Regions from separate parts of the Exiguobacterium sp. s95 genome, predicted to be linked through region 1. Evidence: riboswitches for the same ligand, from Rfam matches in the RefSeq annotation. Region 1 holds a riboswitch; the other holds the start of a gene.
The links. Region 1 has a riboswitch for cyclic di-GMP ahead of KNP99_RS12710 (hypothetical protein). Riboswitches for the same ligand answer to the same signal wherever they lie in the genome.
Positions count from the first base shown of each region.

Region 2: it holds a riboswitch for cyclic di-GMP, as region 1 does, so the genes downstream of both, KNP99_RS12180 (glycoside hydrolase family 191 protein) here and KNP99_RS12710 (hypothetical protein) in region 1, are expected to answer to the same signal.

Region 1 is NZ_JACSMM010000009.1:18,975-26,669, reverse strand. Features, by position in the region: gene KNP99_RS12745 (GNAT family N-acetyltransferase) at 1-363, opposite strand, end outside; gene KNP99_RS12740 (hypothetical protein) at 792-1,388, opposite strand; gene KNP99_RS12735 (LysE/ArgO family amino acid transporter) at 1,572-2,192, opposite strand; gene groL (chaperonin GroEL) at 2,330-3,970, opposite strand; gene groES (co-chaperone GroES) at 3,990-4,274, opposite strand; gene KNP99_RS12720 (CPBP family intramembrane glutamic endopeptidase) at 4,495-5,187, shown strand; gene KNP99_RS12715 (DUF4305 domain-containing protein) at 5,209-5,442, shown strand; cyclic di-GMP riboswitch class I at 5,866-5,949, shown strand; gene KNP99_RS12710 (hypothetical protein) at 5,975-6,766, shown strand; gene KNP99_RS12705 (NAD(P)/FAD-dependent oxidoreductase) at 6,847-7,695, opposite strand, start outside.
Region 2 is NZ_JACSMM010000008.1:39,017-46,711, reverse strand. Features, by position in the region: gene KNP99_RS12190 (hypothetical protein) at 1-422, opposite strand, end outside; gene KNP99_RS12185 (hypothetical protein) at 419-1,645, opposite strand; cyclic di-GMP riboswitch class I at 1,725-1,809, shown strand; gene KNP99_RS12180 (glycoside hydrolase family 191 protein) at 1,917-2,708, shown strand; gene KNP99_RS12175 (hypothetical protein) at 3,140-5,554, opposite strand; gene KNP99_RS12170 (Ig-like domain-containing protein) at 5,753-7,695, opposite strand, start outside.

The DNA.
Region 1 (7,695 bases):
TGCTTCAAGCAACAAATGGCCGACGCCACTTTTCCGAAAACTGCTTCGGACAGCGATATTTTCAATGTAGGCTAAACGATTCCAGTCTTTGACGAGACGGATTTGCCCAATGCATTCGTTCTCATGAAAAGCTAACAAAACAATTTTTTCACTGCTGTCGATATAAGTAGACCAATCCAGTGTGTCATCCGGGAAACGGATTTCTGATAGGGTATCGTATAACTGTTCTTCGTAAGACCAAATGCCATCAGAAAAACGAGGAAGGACTTTACCAATGATAGGGAACGATTCATTTGTGTCGTTGATGATAGTTATGGATTGTTCCGTTAAAGGTTGAATTGTGATTTCTGCGTTTTTCTTCATAGATTTCCACCTTTCACAACCTGTCTTATAATTTCTTAAAATTAATCTTTTTTTGGCACATAAAGAAAGACAGAAGTACTTAAAAATCATGTAATCATTGCAATTTGCAATAGGTGGAAAACTTCAATACTTATATTTTTAACCTTAGGAGGTTATCAAGATAAACCCTTAAAAATATGAATCGACCTATATGAATCAGATGCCAAACTTGAAGCAAAATTTTTACAGAATGACAACGATGCATGCGTCTAAAAAAGGGTTCTGAAATCAAAATGATATCTACAAGAACATCGATTTTAAGTACTTATTCAGCCAAAAAGATTATTCGAAAAAGAAAAAATCGGTATGGAGCTGAACGATTACTAGTTCTTCCTCGAATCGATTGATCATATGTATCCCCTGCAGGAACTGGTTATATTTCTTAAAATTCACTCTATTATCATGAAGTCTTTTTTGATTTTTTCAATGTCTCGACCAGTTGTTTTTTCCAAATACTTTAGGAAAGCATCATTTTCTTTAGTACCAATATACGTTTTAAATTTCTCAACATGCCCTTCAAACCCTTTGAAATAATTACTTTGATAATGTGGATCGTTGTAAATTTTAATGAATTCAAGATAATCTTTAGTACTCATTTTGTTTCGAATTTGCATTAAAAGAGAGTCCCATTTTTTTATTTTTTTCTCGTATAAAGGCTTTTTAAGTTTATTTTCTCTTTTTTCTTCTTCTTTTAATTGTTGAACATATTGTTCGATGTCGTCTATGTATTGAAAAAGTTCAAGTCGATTTTGACTATCTAATTTTGGCAGTATTTCATTCTCGTACTTCTTATACATTTGTTCTCTATAAGATAACTTCTTTTTTATTATTTGATTTTCTTTTTTATTTCCCGTATTCTCTTTTAATAATTTGATTCCCGTTTTGGCTACACCCATCCCAGCTAAGATCTCTTTTTGATTATCTTTAATTAACTTTCCAACTTTTTTCCCGCCTTCAACAATTGATGTAATTTCAATTTTCGCCATATAATCCACCTTTAATAAAATTAGTATTTATACCATTAAAGTAATTAAACAGTTTATTTTTCAACCTTTAAACTCTATACATAAAAAAATCAAAATAAGTTTCACTTTTCTATTCTAAAGTATTTTTAAATAGAAGTATTAAATCATTATACTTGTTAAAAGTAGTCGATAAAATATCAATTTTCAGAGAGTTTCTAGCGCAAACTGAATCAATTGATACGAGAGCCAAAACATCAAGCAACCTATTCCAAAATCTAAAACCTTCCATGCTATTGGTTTTTTAAATACAGGAATTAGCCATCTCGCCCCATAACCCAGACCCAAAAACCATACAAACGATGCAATCAAGGCCCCGATTAAGAAATTAACTTTTTGATCCAATGTCAAAGTCCCAGCTATTCCCCCTATCACGACGACTGTATCTAAATATACATGTGGATTTAAAAGTGTAATCGCTAATGTGAGTAAGATCGTCTTGTGAATAGGGATAATTTTGGCATCAGTTGAAATGTCGATTGCACTTGATGAAGACAACGCATTACGCAAAGATTTGAATCCGTATAAGAGCAGAAATAGTCCTCCGACAATCGCAAGACCGACATTCGCAAAAGTATTATTTTTAATAGCAGTACCGACTCCTAGTACGCCGGTACACATCAGTAACACATCGCATAAGAAACATACTAGGACTACCCAGAAAATATTGTTTTTCAATAAACCTTGTTTTAGAACAAACGCATTTTGAGCTCCGATTGCTACAATGAGCGTACCTGACGTCAACATCCCCTTTAAAATTTCATTCACTTGATGGCCTCCTCTCTTCTCACCTAAAAAAATGATACATACTGTTTATGTAGTTCTTTCAAATATTAAGTATACTATTGCAAATAAAAAGTACCGAACCCTATTTGCTAGGATTCGGTACTTAAAGATGAAATGTCTTACATCATGCCGCCCATTCCACCCATGCCGCCCATATCAGGCATTGCAGGAGCAGATCCGGCTGGTTCTGGTTTATCGGCGATGACGGCTTCCGTCGTCAGGAACATCGCTGAAACAGACGCTGCGTTTTGAAGTGCTGAACGCGTCACTTTCGCCGGGTCGACGATTCCCGCTTCAATCATGTCAACGTACTCGTCTGTCGCGGCGTTGTAGCCCATGCCTTGCGCTTCATGTTTGAGACGCTCGACGATGACTGAACCTTCTTGACCGGCGTTTTCCGCGATTTGACGGAGTGGTGCTTCGAGCGCACGAAGGACGATGTTGACGCCTGTCGCTTCGTCGCCTGTTGAGACAGCAAGAATCGATTCGACGGCTTTCGTCACGTGAATAAAGGCTGTTCCCCCACCGGCAACGATTCCTTCTTCGACGGCTGCACGTGTCGCATTCAGTGCATCTTCAATCCGGAGCTTGCGTTCTTTCAGTTCCGTTTCTGTTGCTGCTCCGACTTTGACGACAGCTACGCCGCCCGCGAGTTTCGCAAGACGCTCTTGCAGTTTTTCACGGTCGAAGTCGCTTGACGTTTCTTCGATTTGCGCACGGATGGCGCCGACACGTGCTTCGATTGAATCACTGTGTCCGTGTCCTTCGACGATCGTCGTGTTGTCTTTTGAGACGACGACTTTCGACGCACGGCCGAGTTGCATGATTTGTGTTTCTTTCAAATCAAGACCGAGCTCTTCTGTGATCAACTCTGCCCCTGTGACGATCGAGATGTCTTCGAGCATCGCTTTACGGCGGTCACCGAAGCCTGGTGCTTTCACCGCAACCGCGTTGAACGTACCACGGAGTTTGTTGACGACGAGTGTCGCGAGTGCTTCGCCTTCGACGTCTTCCGCGATGATTAAGAGCGGTTTATTTTGTTGGACGACTTGCTCGAGGACCGGCAAGATTTCCTGGATGTTCGAGATTTTTTTATCTGTGACTAAGATGTACGGGTTCTCAAGCACCGCTTCCATCTTGTCGGAATCCGTGATCATGTATGGTGACGCGTATCCACGGTCGAACTGCATCCCTTCAACGACGTCGAGTTCTGTCGTGAAGCCGCGTGACTCTTCGATCGTGATGACACCGTCCTGACCGACACGTTCCATTGCTTCTGCGATCAATTGACCGACTTCTTCGTCAGCAGCTGAAATCGCCGCAACTTGTGCGATCGCTTCTTTGCCTTCGATCGGTTTTGCGATGGCGTGGAGCTCTTCGACGGCACGGCGGACCGCTTTTTCGATTCCTTTACGGATGACCATCGGGTTCGCACCCGCTGTGACGTTTTTGAGTCCTTCACGGATCATCGCTTGTGCGAGGACTGTCGCTGTTGTCGTACCATCCCCTGCGATTTCGTTCGTTTTCGACGCAACTTCTGCGACGAGTTTCGCACCCATATTTTCAAAGTGGTCTTCGAGTTCGATTTCTTTTGCGATCGTCACACCATCGTTCGTGATGAGTGGTGAACCGAATTTACGTTCGAGGACGACGTTGCGTCCTTTTGGTCCGATCGTCACTTTGACTGCGTCTGCTAATGCGTCGACACCGCGGAGCATCGCGCGGCGTGCTTCTTCACTGAATAAGATATCTTTTGCCATGACTGAAATCCCCCTTTTATTATTGTGCTACTGCTAAAATATCGCTTTCGCGTAAGATTAAGTATTCATTGCCATCGACTTTGACTTCTGACCCGGCATACTGTGCGTAGATGACATGGTCGCCGACGTTCACTTCAAGTGGTACACGTACACCCTGCTCTGTCACACGGCCTGTACCGACAGCGATGACTTTACCCTCTTGTGGCTTTTCTTTCGCTGACCCAGGAAGAACGATTCCTCCGAGTGTTGTTTCTTCTTTTTTAACGACTTCGATCACGATGCGATCACCAAGTGGTTTTAACATGCGAAACATCCTCCTTGAAAATGACTGTTTTTTAGCACTCACTTTAATGGAGTGCTAACATATTTTTATCTTAAACGGTTTTCAATCGAAATTCAACCCTGAACCCTTATCCGTTTTCCCGAAATCGCCATCTTTGAACCATCACCATTCGTGCGCCCGGCCTGTTTGTTTGTTACAATCGGGACAGTACCTTCAATACAAAGGAGTTGTGTCCCGACCGATGAAAAATTCCGTCAATCTGCCGTTCAACATGGCTGATAAGTGGCAAATCCGTCACATCATTCCGATTGTGATTTATTTGATCGTCCAGCTCGTACCGGCAACATTCCCGAGCTTTCTCTCAAAAAGCCAAATTCCGGGTGTCCTCGGCTGGTGGCTTGCGATTGGCTTTACCGTTGCCGTCATCGTCTCGTTCTTCTGTCTTCGTCCTGACTGGCAGAAGTGGAAAGCAGAGGGCAATCAGACGGATCCGATCGACACATTAAAGTGGATTGGGATCGGAATCGTGTTGCTTTACGCCTTACTGATTAGCGTCAACCTTCTTGATGCCTGGATGTCTGGTGGACTCGAAAACGTCGCGAAATCACAAAATACGGATGACATCATGAAAGCAATCCAAGTCATCCCGATTTTACAGCTGATGGTCGTCTTACTCGGACCGATCATGGAAGAATTTTTATTCCGCCACATTATGTTCGGGAACTTGTCGACAAAACTGAACTTCGTCTTCAGCTTCGTTCTCAGTGGTGTTATCTTCGGGTTCATCCACGGAGACAACAAGTTTTTGATTTATGTCGCAATGAGTTTTGTTTTCTCACTCGTCTTCGTCAAAACGCGCCGCATCATAGCACCGATTGCGATTCACGTTTTCAATAACGGAATTGTCGTACTCGCACTCTATGCAATGACTTAACTTAGGAAAGGTAGTGTTTTCATGCGCCAAGGCTCAAACTTCATGGCATTATTTTATGCCCTGTTCGGTATTCTCTTCATGTACCTCGCGTACAGCAACTCGATCGAGGCAGGAACCGTCTTTAACTTTTGGACGATTCTGTTGACACTGTTCGCAGCGATCGACTTTTACCGTCTTTACTTGATTTTCCGCTTCCGGATGGCTGCGAAGAAGATGATTGAGAAGGAACAAAACAAAAAAAATGATAAAGAATAAGTAACCTGTCCGCCTCTTGACCGATTCAGTTCGTGAAAGGGCGGATTTTTTTGTCTCTTGCTCACTGTATCCTTATGGAAAATCAGGCGAACAGTTTTTTAGACGCGCTATCGTCAGCTTGTTCCCGTTTCGAAATAATCGAAGTGACAAAAAAGAGTTACTTCTCGTGACTCCTACGGGAAAAAGCGCAAGACCACTTGCGCTGTCAGAGGCAAGTAAGACCCTGCTTCTTGTTCGCTAGAATCAAGAAGCAACGGCTTACGCCTCGCCCGAGGAAAGCACGGGAAAAAAACTCGTTTCGAAAAACCGCTCTTTCGAATGTTACCCCCGCGAATGGAACATATATTTTACTGACTCATTATCAAAAACCCTTATCTATCCATAGAAACAAATCACTTATACTGAAGATACGGTTCTTCACCGGAATCGAACGGGCAAACCCACAGAAATGTGGTGACGCAAAACTATAGGGGCTACCGCTTCAAGCTATGCTTGCCAGTTACCGAAGTTCACAAAAGGAGACTACGTTCACATGAAAAAAATCAATTATGTCGTTACTGCCGGTCTTGCTTATGCGTTGATGCTGACGCCGCTCGGCTCAATCGATGCCAAGAGTAAAACATCGAAGCATGACCGCAACAAGAACGGAATCCATGACAGCTGGGAAAAGAAGTACAAGCTTAAAGGGAAAAAACTTGCGCAGCAAGATACGGATCATGACGGCTTAAGCAACTACACCGAATATAAGCTCAAACTCAATCCACGGAAGAAAGACAGCGACCGCGATAAGATCAGCGACGCACATGAAGATACGGACCGTGATGGCTTAACTAACGACATCGAACTCGAGCTTGGGACAAAACCATATAAACGGGATTCTGATGGTGATGGAATTCTCGATGGCAAAGAACGCAACAAGGCCGGTCACCGCTATGAAGATATGCTGAAAAAAATGAAGATTGCTCTCGCGACAGAGACGACGCAAAGTCAGATTAAATACCAGTTTAAAAAGAAGAAGAGTCAGCTGCGTGTCAAAACGAATGACGCAACGGTCGATGAAACCCGTGTCCGCCAATTGATTCAGTTCATCGAGTCACATCCGAAGATGACGGAAGAGGAATTACGGGCACAACTCGTCAGCTTATTCGCTCTCTCTGGTTCTTACGAGTTGGAGATTGAACTCGAGTACTTCGATCACGAAGAAACGAAATCAGAGCACCGTCACGTTGAAGAAGACGAGCAAGACGATGATCAAGGTCAGGACGAAGATGATGATTCAGATGATGACTCGGACGACGAGCATGAAGATGAAGATGAAGATTAATCCTTAAACAAAAAAAACACCTGCTCTAAAGACGACCGACGTCCATGTGACGAGGGGCGATCTTTAAGACAGGTGTTTTTTTACTTTTCGTTGACCATTTCTTGAATCAATTCACGGTTCCGTTTTTTGAAAACTTCATTGTGGGATGAGACCATCGCGACTTTGGCAGCATCCGGTTCAATGAACTGCTTCGCCCGGTTGACGGCGTTTGCCGCGTCCTGGAATGTACCCGAAATCAAGTTCACCTTGCCGTCATGCGTCAAAATATCTCCTGCTGCATACAATCCCGGTACACTTGATTCGCTCGACGCGTTACCGGCGATGTAAAAGTCGTCGACTTGTTTGATGTCGAGTTCCGAGTTCGCGAGCAACTCTGCTTCCCGTTCGTAGCCATGGTTGATGATGACTTCATCGACGTCAACGATGTTTGTCACGTCCGTCGCACAATCAATCAATTCGACGGACGCAATCCGGTGGTGATCGTCGCTTGCGATCAACTTATGAATCGTCGTGTTGAGGAGACAGACGGCTGAGCTTCGGACGAGTTGGTCGACTTGTGCCTCGTGACCTGTGAAACAGTCTTTCCGGTATGTGACGTAAACTTTTTTCGCAATCGGTTCGAGCTCGTTCGCCCAGTCGATCGCTGAGTTACCGCCACCTGAAATCAGGACCGTCTTATCTTTAAACCGCTCAATCGATTTGACGGTATAGTTCAAGTTCGACACTTCGTACCGTTCGGCCCCTTCAATCTTCAGTTTTTGGGGATTGAGTATCCCGCCGCCGACAGCGACGATGACTGTCTTCGAATAATGAATTTCTCCCGACTCCGCTTCGAGGACGAAGTTTCCGAAGACGTCTTTTGCGATTGAAATGATTTTTTCATTCAGGTGCACGGACGGATTAAACGTTAAGCCTTGTTCGACGAGTTG
Region 2 (7,695 bases), on a different contig from region 1:
ACCGTCTCCGAGTCGGCATGGTCGAGCCCGAACTGGAGATACTTCCCGGAGTCGGCAATCGATGTCGTCGTCAAGCGGACGATCGATTGTTTCCGTTCCTTCGCGTCCATCGCCATCGCTTCGCCCATCGGCACCAAGTCGATGTTGTCGGCCGCCTGTTGTTGCAGTCCTTCCAGGTTGACGACGTCGAACTCGATGTAGTCATCGTAGTCGAGCAACGTCTTGTCTGACGCGTATCGTCTTGCGATCAGCCAACTGACGAGACCGAACAGTTCACCGAGCAACGGGACGAAATAACAGATCAGGGCGATCCACTTGACGAGACCGCGCTGTGCCAGGTCCATCCGTGCCGTGATCAGTTTCGTGACGAGAAAGACGATGACGGCATGAATCAGAAAAAATAACAGGACGAAGAAAATCATCCAAGATTCCCTCCTTTTCGTGCGAACAACTCTTTAATCCGTTGCTTGAATCCTTCAGCGTTCTCTTGCGGTGTTCCCGGTAAGAGGAAGTGGAGCATTTGATTCGTCTCGTCATAGCCGATGATGTCGATTTCCCGCATCGACTGGCGTAGGATTAATTCCATTTCAATCAACGACAGCCGGACCTGTTCGACCGGCAAGACGACCGTACTGTACGGCTGATCGTACTGTTCAGCTCGGTGTTGTTGGAGTGCGACTTTTTTATTGAATGGCTCGATTTGATAAATCCGTGTCCCTTCAATCAAATCACCACGCGACGCATTCCATTCCATCGTTAACGCTTTTTCGATTCGTGTCCCGGTCCAGTCGAGAATCAACTGCATGATGTTCATCTCGTAACTCGTCAGGCGGTTGAAGTCGATCGCCTGAATGACGACAACTTCCTGAATCTTCCCGTCGTAGCGGATTGGTGCGATCAGTAACGGGACGTCCGTCTCGTCCATCGTCCGGATTGAAATCGCATTCGTCTTGAACATCCGTTGATAGATGCCGGTCGACGGATCGATGAATAGTGTTTGCGGCAAGACCTCTTTCTCACCGAACCGGACGTGGAGTCGTAACGTCCGTTTGGACGCATCGACGTGATAGATGGCAAGATTCTCTGCCTTGAACGAACGTTTCAAGACATCGACGAGGCGATCGCGGACGATGTCGGCCGCCGTTTGGTCGAGCTCGAGTCCGACTTGGTAGATTTTCGTTAATGTATGATCCGAGTCGAGGACCTTCTTTTGCATTGTCGACTGCGACAGTCGGAGCTTTTCGACCGTCTCGAGCAAGTGGTTGTTTTCTTCGACGACTTCTTCGTGGCGGAGCCGTAACGATAAATAACGTTCCTGGAACGAGGTGCTGAAAATCCCGCAGACCATCGCGACGAGGAAGTGGAAGATGATCCAGCTCAGTTCCGTCCGGTCGTATAAAAATAAGAGAATGTCTGATCCTTCGACCGACAGGAAAAACAGGTGGTACAGCATCGTCATCGTGAAACTGACGAACGCTCCGAGCAGACCATAGCGGAGGGCAAACAATAAAATATAAAAGATTAACGGATCAATCGCCCAATTCGAGACCGAAAGGCTAAACATATAGTCAAAGAAACCGATAAGTAAAATACTAGCTAGCATTTCTATCCATTTGACTGTATTTCTATGCTGTGTGTAAATCATGGCACACTCTCCTTAAAATAGTTATTTACATTTTTGTTAGCAGTGGTAAGATTTAGTCAAACAGGCAATTACAACTAAATATCGAGAAGGGCAAACTTACTGAAAAGTAAGGGCGCAAAGACATGGGTCGTCGATCTTCGGATACCGATCGCCAGTCTGCAATGCCGCAGCCGCTCTCTGATAAAAAATCAGGAGGCTACTAACCATGGGTATTATCTCACTCAAACGCGTGACGTCTTTTTTGTGCATTCTTTTTTTAGGAGTGTTACTAATGACACCAATCACGGGCAAAGCTCAATCAACGAATCCACTCGATTCCGTCAGCTCGTATAAGGTCTACTACGATGCACCGACGAAATCAAAAATCAAGAAGATGCAAAAGTACGATGTCATGATCATCGAACCGGTCTTCTACTCGGCGAAACAAATCGCAGAAATTCAAAAGTACGGCACGAAAGTCTACGGCTACATCAACACGATGGAAGCCGACAACTGGAACACAGACTTGATGGCGCAATTAAAGGAATCAGATTTCTTCCACCGTGATGGACAACGTGTCCACTACGCGGAGTGGGATTCATACTTAATGGACATCAACTCGAAGCATTACCAAGCGGTCCTCATGCAAGAAGTCGAAAAGCAGGTCGTCAATAAAGGACTCGACGGTGTCTTCTTGGATACAGTCGGCGACATCGACAACGAACATGCCGACCAACCAAAGATTCTTGAGCAGCAGCAAGTCGCGATGACGAACTTCTTAAAGAGCGTCAAGACGAAACATGCGGACCTCTCATTGATTCAAAACTGGGGCTTCGGGACATTAAAATACCATACGTACCCGTACATCGATGGCATCATGTGGGAAAGCTTCAACTACTCGACGGTCGCAAAAGACCAATGGTCAAAAGACCGGATGGCAGATCTTCAGGAGTTGAACGAAGAAGAAGACATCAAGACATTGACGATTTCTTCTAAGCAAGGTGCGAAAAGTGCGAAGTACGCGAAAAAGAATGGGTTCATTCACTTAAAATCAAACAAGACGCTGAATTACAATAAATTCTAAACCACTTGAATATAATCTCATAACCGATTACTCAATTCCAATTCTGAGTGCTTCTGCATGACACAATTATACAGGATGCACAAAACAAAACCGGTCACTTTTCAGAGGCAGGTCAACGAATTGAAACATCGAACGCAAAAAGAGGTCCAGGCGATGGTTATCGCTTGGACCTCTTCTTGTGTAAAAAACAAACAATAGTTTAGATGAACTAACTCGATCTATTATTTTTGAGCAAATGAAAATAGTATTAGTACACCCTTAAACAAACATTTTTTTGAACCTCGCCCGTTCCTTCTTAATGCGCTTTACACGACCGAGTTCATTCCTGAGTATTTTCCAGAACTTAAAATCGCTACACCGTGTGTTGAGATATGTCTATTGATTAAATATATCTTGAGAACATCAATTGACGACTTAATAAAGAATCTAAATTATTTTTTACTGGTCAATACTTTTTCTGTCAGCGTCTTCTTATCATCAACATCATTTTTTAAGATGACTTTAATTGTCTTCGTTCCTTTTTTAATAGGTGATTTTAACTTAACTTTAAACGTCCCACTTGATGAGGGTTTGACAACGTATTTTTTATCATTGGCAAGCAACTCAAATGATTTTTTGACGGAAATTTTCCCGTGGATTTCTTTATCTCCGATATACACTTTTTTCAATTGAACCTTTGGAAAAGCTGTACTCGTCACCTTAAAGGTCGACCACAACGAAGTCTGTTGACTGACGTTTGTGGCACGAACCATAATTTTGTTGATCGCGTTCTCTTTGTAAGTAGTTTGTTTTTTAGGAGTGTAAATAAAGCTTAGATATTTTACAGGTGAAACTACCTTTTCTGTAATCAACTTATTGTTCGAAAAATATTTAATTTCGATTTTCTTCAATCGATCATCTGAGAGTAAATTGAATGCGGGATCTGAGTCTGCGATATATTTCGATGCTAGTTGAATGCGAGGTGATGTACTATCTCCAATGGTTTGATAATAGTAGTCCTTTTTTAAGCCGTCCTCACTCGTTATCGTTGAATCGATACTTGCACTGTAATCAATTCTAAAAGCTTGTTTTTGATTTAGACTGATTTGAAAGTTTCCTTTTCCATCTGCTTTTGCTTCGTAGTTTCTAGGCATAATATAAGAGGATTCATAGTTTCTGAAGACTGAGAAGTTAATCTTAACTTTAGCAAACGGATCTGTTCGTCCAACCAAAGTTAATGCATTACTTTGTTTCAAATCATACTTCGGTTTCACGATACGTTTGAATATCCCTTTTATAGCACGTGAATTCGGATCGTTTTGTTTTTTAAATAACGTTAACGTATAGTGATCACCGTCTTGGATTTCTGTGACATTAATGCTTTTCAGTTCCTGCATCCACCGATCAAACGTCAATTGTTTTAAATCCCATTCTCCGTTAGGTTTTTCAATCAACAACTCCGCTTGTAAATGCGCATCTTTTTCATACATGGGATTAAAAATAACCAATTCACCGTTTTGAACTTTTAACACTGGCTCAGGAATTTTTCGCTCATCGTCTACATTAATGGATTTGATTAGGTGATAGTTGCCATTCTTCCTTTTTAGGAATACTTGATAGCTCAGATTATATGCATTTGGGAGCTTTAGCTTAATTTCACCTGTCGCATCCGAATTAAAGTTTATCGACAGGCCGTTACTTGCTTCGATTTTGAATTCTTTGTTCGAAAGAGTCGTACCATTTAATTCTGCATTGTTAGAAGACAAGGATTGCGATAATGAAAATGGAAAGGCATCTGTATTGAAATCGGTATCGAAAAATACGGATACAGCTGGTTTTCCTTTTGGGATGACTGTTAATTGATGTGTCGGGTCTTCTGAAATAGCAAGAGAACATGTAAACATGCCCGATGTATCGGGTGATGAACAGGTTTGTTTGTCCAATTGAACTTGCGCATCACTATAGGTTTTCCCAATGACTGTATTACTTCTGACGTCATGTGAGAAATAGACTGCCTTCTCTTTACTAGGTATGAATGAGGAGATTTGAATCGTTTGGTTGAACAAGGGAACGGGTGATTGCGCATCTTGTATAGTAAAAGAGGTTCCCTCCTCTAACTCATAAGAGGACAATGGAATATGAATATCAATGTTTCCGTCTGCTTCTAGTTCAATATCTTGTTTGGTATTCCCCTCTTTATCTACTATTTTTAAATGTCCATAGGGCCAAGCCGTTCCTTTTAATCGTGACCCTTCAACATCAAACGAGTTGATCTTTAATGATTCAGTTTCGTTCACTTGCTTCACAACAAGTTTACTTTTTTCACCAAATTCATGTGAATCATCTTGTCCAAAAAATTTCAATTCGTTTGACTTATTTTTTGGAACCAATAACGAACCTAATCCAGAATAAGTTTTACCCTCGTAAATCACGTATATCCTGTACGAAGAATGGCTTACGAAAATAAATTGGTTGTCTTGAATTCCTAGGTACGAAGGTGGAACGATGCTATTCGTATTTAAATCGTCTGTATTGAAATCCGTAGCGAGCTGTACAGTCGTCTTTTGTTCAAATCCATCTTTGTCTTTCTGAAATAAAACGACGGATTCGTTTCCTACTGGTTGTTTAAGTTTAAGAGAGAACTCCCCCTTCGTATTACTTTTCACTGTAAAAAGTTGATGATTGAACTGAAGATGTGCTTCATCATTCGGTTGAATTTTTCCATAAATCACCTGATCTTTTTGTTCAAATGGAAGAAGAGAGAATTGAGACTCCGCTGCATTCACTTTGGTTTGCAGACAAAATAGGACAATACAGATTCCTAACAGGAGAGTTACATTCTTTATTGCTTTATTAAAATTACACATACTATGATTCCCCCAGAATTAAATTAAAAATACTCTGTTAATATGCTAAAATTTTTTTCGATTTCTATGGTCTTAAAGCCAACCAATTTTTAATTATATTTTTCTATAATTTCATTCGACAGACACCATCTAAATTTCAAGAAATGAAAAGATAGTGCTCCTTTTTAGAAGGAGTCACTATCTTTTTGAACATCACATTTACTTCACTGTGATTTTAATTTTCACACTAGTATTGTTTCCTGCTTTATCCTTTACTGTATACGTTAAGGCATATATGCCCTTACGTTTTGTGTTGACACTTCCTTTTACTTTGATGGATTTCGTCAACGAACCGTCGACATTATCTTTTGCTGTGACGCCTGTCTTCGGATTGAAGGTCGATTTGTACTTAATCGTTTTTGATTTCGCTCCTGTAATGACTGGTTTCACGTTATCTTTGACCGTGATTTTACGAACCAGAGTCGCCGTGTTTCCTGAACGGTCCACGACTTTATAAGTCAAAGTATACGCGCCGACCTTCTTCAGATTGACACTGCCTGACACTTGAATCCTCTTCGTCAAGTCTCCGTCGATGTTATCTTTCGCAGTGATGCCTTTTTTCGAATCAAACGTACTATTCAGATTGATCGACTGATTCGTCACACCTGACAGAACCGGTTTAACCGTATCTTTGACCGTAATGCGCCGAATCATCTTCGCTTCATTCCCTGCCCGGTCTTTTACGCTGTACGTCAGACTGTAAAGTCCAGGTTTCTTACTGTCGAATGTCCCGGCAATTAAGATGGACTTGGTGAGGTCTCCGTCCGTTTCATCCGTTGCCGTGATATTGCGTTTTGTATCAAAGACTATCCCTGCTTCAAGCGTCACATCCGTCGCGCCTTTAAGAACAGGCAGCGTCGCATCGGTCACTTTCATTTTTAGGATATCACTTTTATTTCCCAGGCTATCTGATGCCGTAAAGCTGAACTCTTCGTTTGTTTTCACTGCTTTAATCGTAAAGCTGAACTTACCGGTTGCATCAGCTGTCGTTTCCATCGTTTTGGCAGCATAAGTCAGTTGGATTTTGGCTTTCGCTTCAGTCGTTCCTGTGATGAGAATAGAACGATTAGTGATCTGATTGACCTGGAGCGTTGGTGCCGTTTTATCAGCTACAAGCGTTGTGACAGTCGGACTGACGTTTCCTGCTCCATCTGTTGCAGTCATCGTCAAGGTCGTCCCTGCTGCCTGCTTTGGAATCGTTACTTTAAACGCTCCGTCTTTCCCGGCGACCGTTTTGCCTACTTCCTTCAACCCTACCGTAACAGAAATCACGGCGTCTGCTTCGGCCTTCCCTAAAATTACAGTTGTTTGATCCGTCACTTCAGAAAGTGTCGGTGCAAGCGGTGACGTCCGGTCGAGTACTTTAACTTCAATCGTTTTACTGATGTTACCTGCCGCATCCGTACTGGTGATGAACAGCAGTGTTCCCGCTTTTTGTTTTGGAATGACGACCGTAAATGCGCCGTTTTTATCCGCTGTTCCTTTTACCAGTTCCGTCGTCCCGGCTTTCACCGCTACCGCAGAGCCAGCTTCAGCTTTTCCTTTAACAGAAGTCGACTGATCCGTTACTTCTGTCACGACTGGAACAGCAGGTGCCGTCTGGTCGAGTACTTTCGTCTCGACCGCCTGACTGACATTCCCTGATTTATCCGTGCTTGTTACAGACAATATAGTATCTGCTTTTTGTTTGCCAACGATGATGGCATACGTACCGTCTTCTTTTGTCGTCACTTGTCCCAGCAGTACCGATCCGTTTTTAACCGTGACCGTGCTACCGACTTCGGCTTTTCCTTTGACGGTATCAAGGAGATCCGTCATCGGCTCGATAGTCGGTTGTGCCGGTGCCGTTTTATCGATGACGAGGATGCTGAGTGGTGTACTTGCATTGCCCGCCTCATCCTGAGCAATGATTACAAATTCTGTTCCGGCCGTTTGCTTCGGTACCGTCACCGTGAATTGTCCCGTAGCATCCGCTGTCGCCCGTGCCAGTTCTTCTTTGTTTTTTTGCAGGATGACTTTAGCCTTTTTCTCAGTCGTTCCCGTGACTGTCGTCGAACGGTCCGATATTTCATTGACGTTCGGTTGAGCTGGTGCCGTCCGGT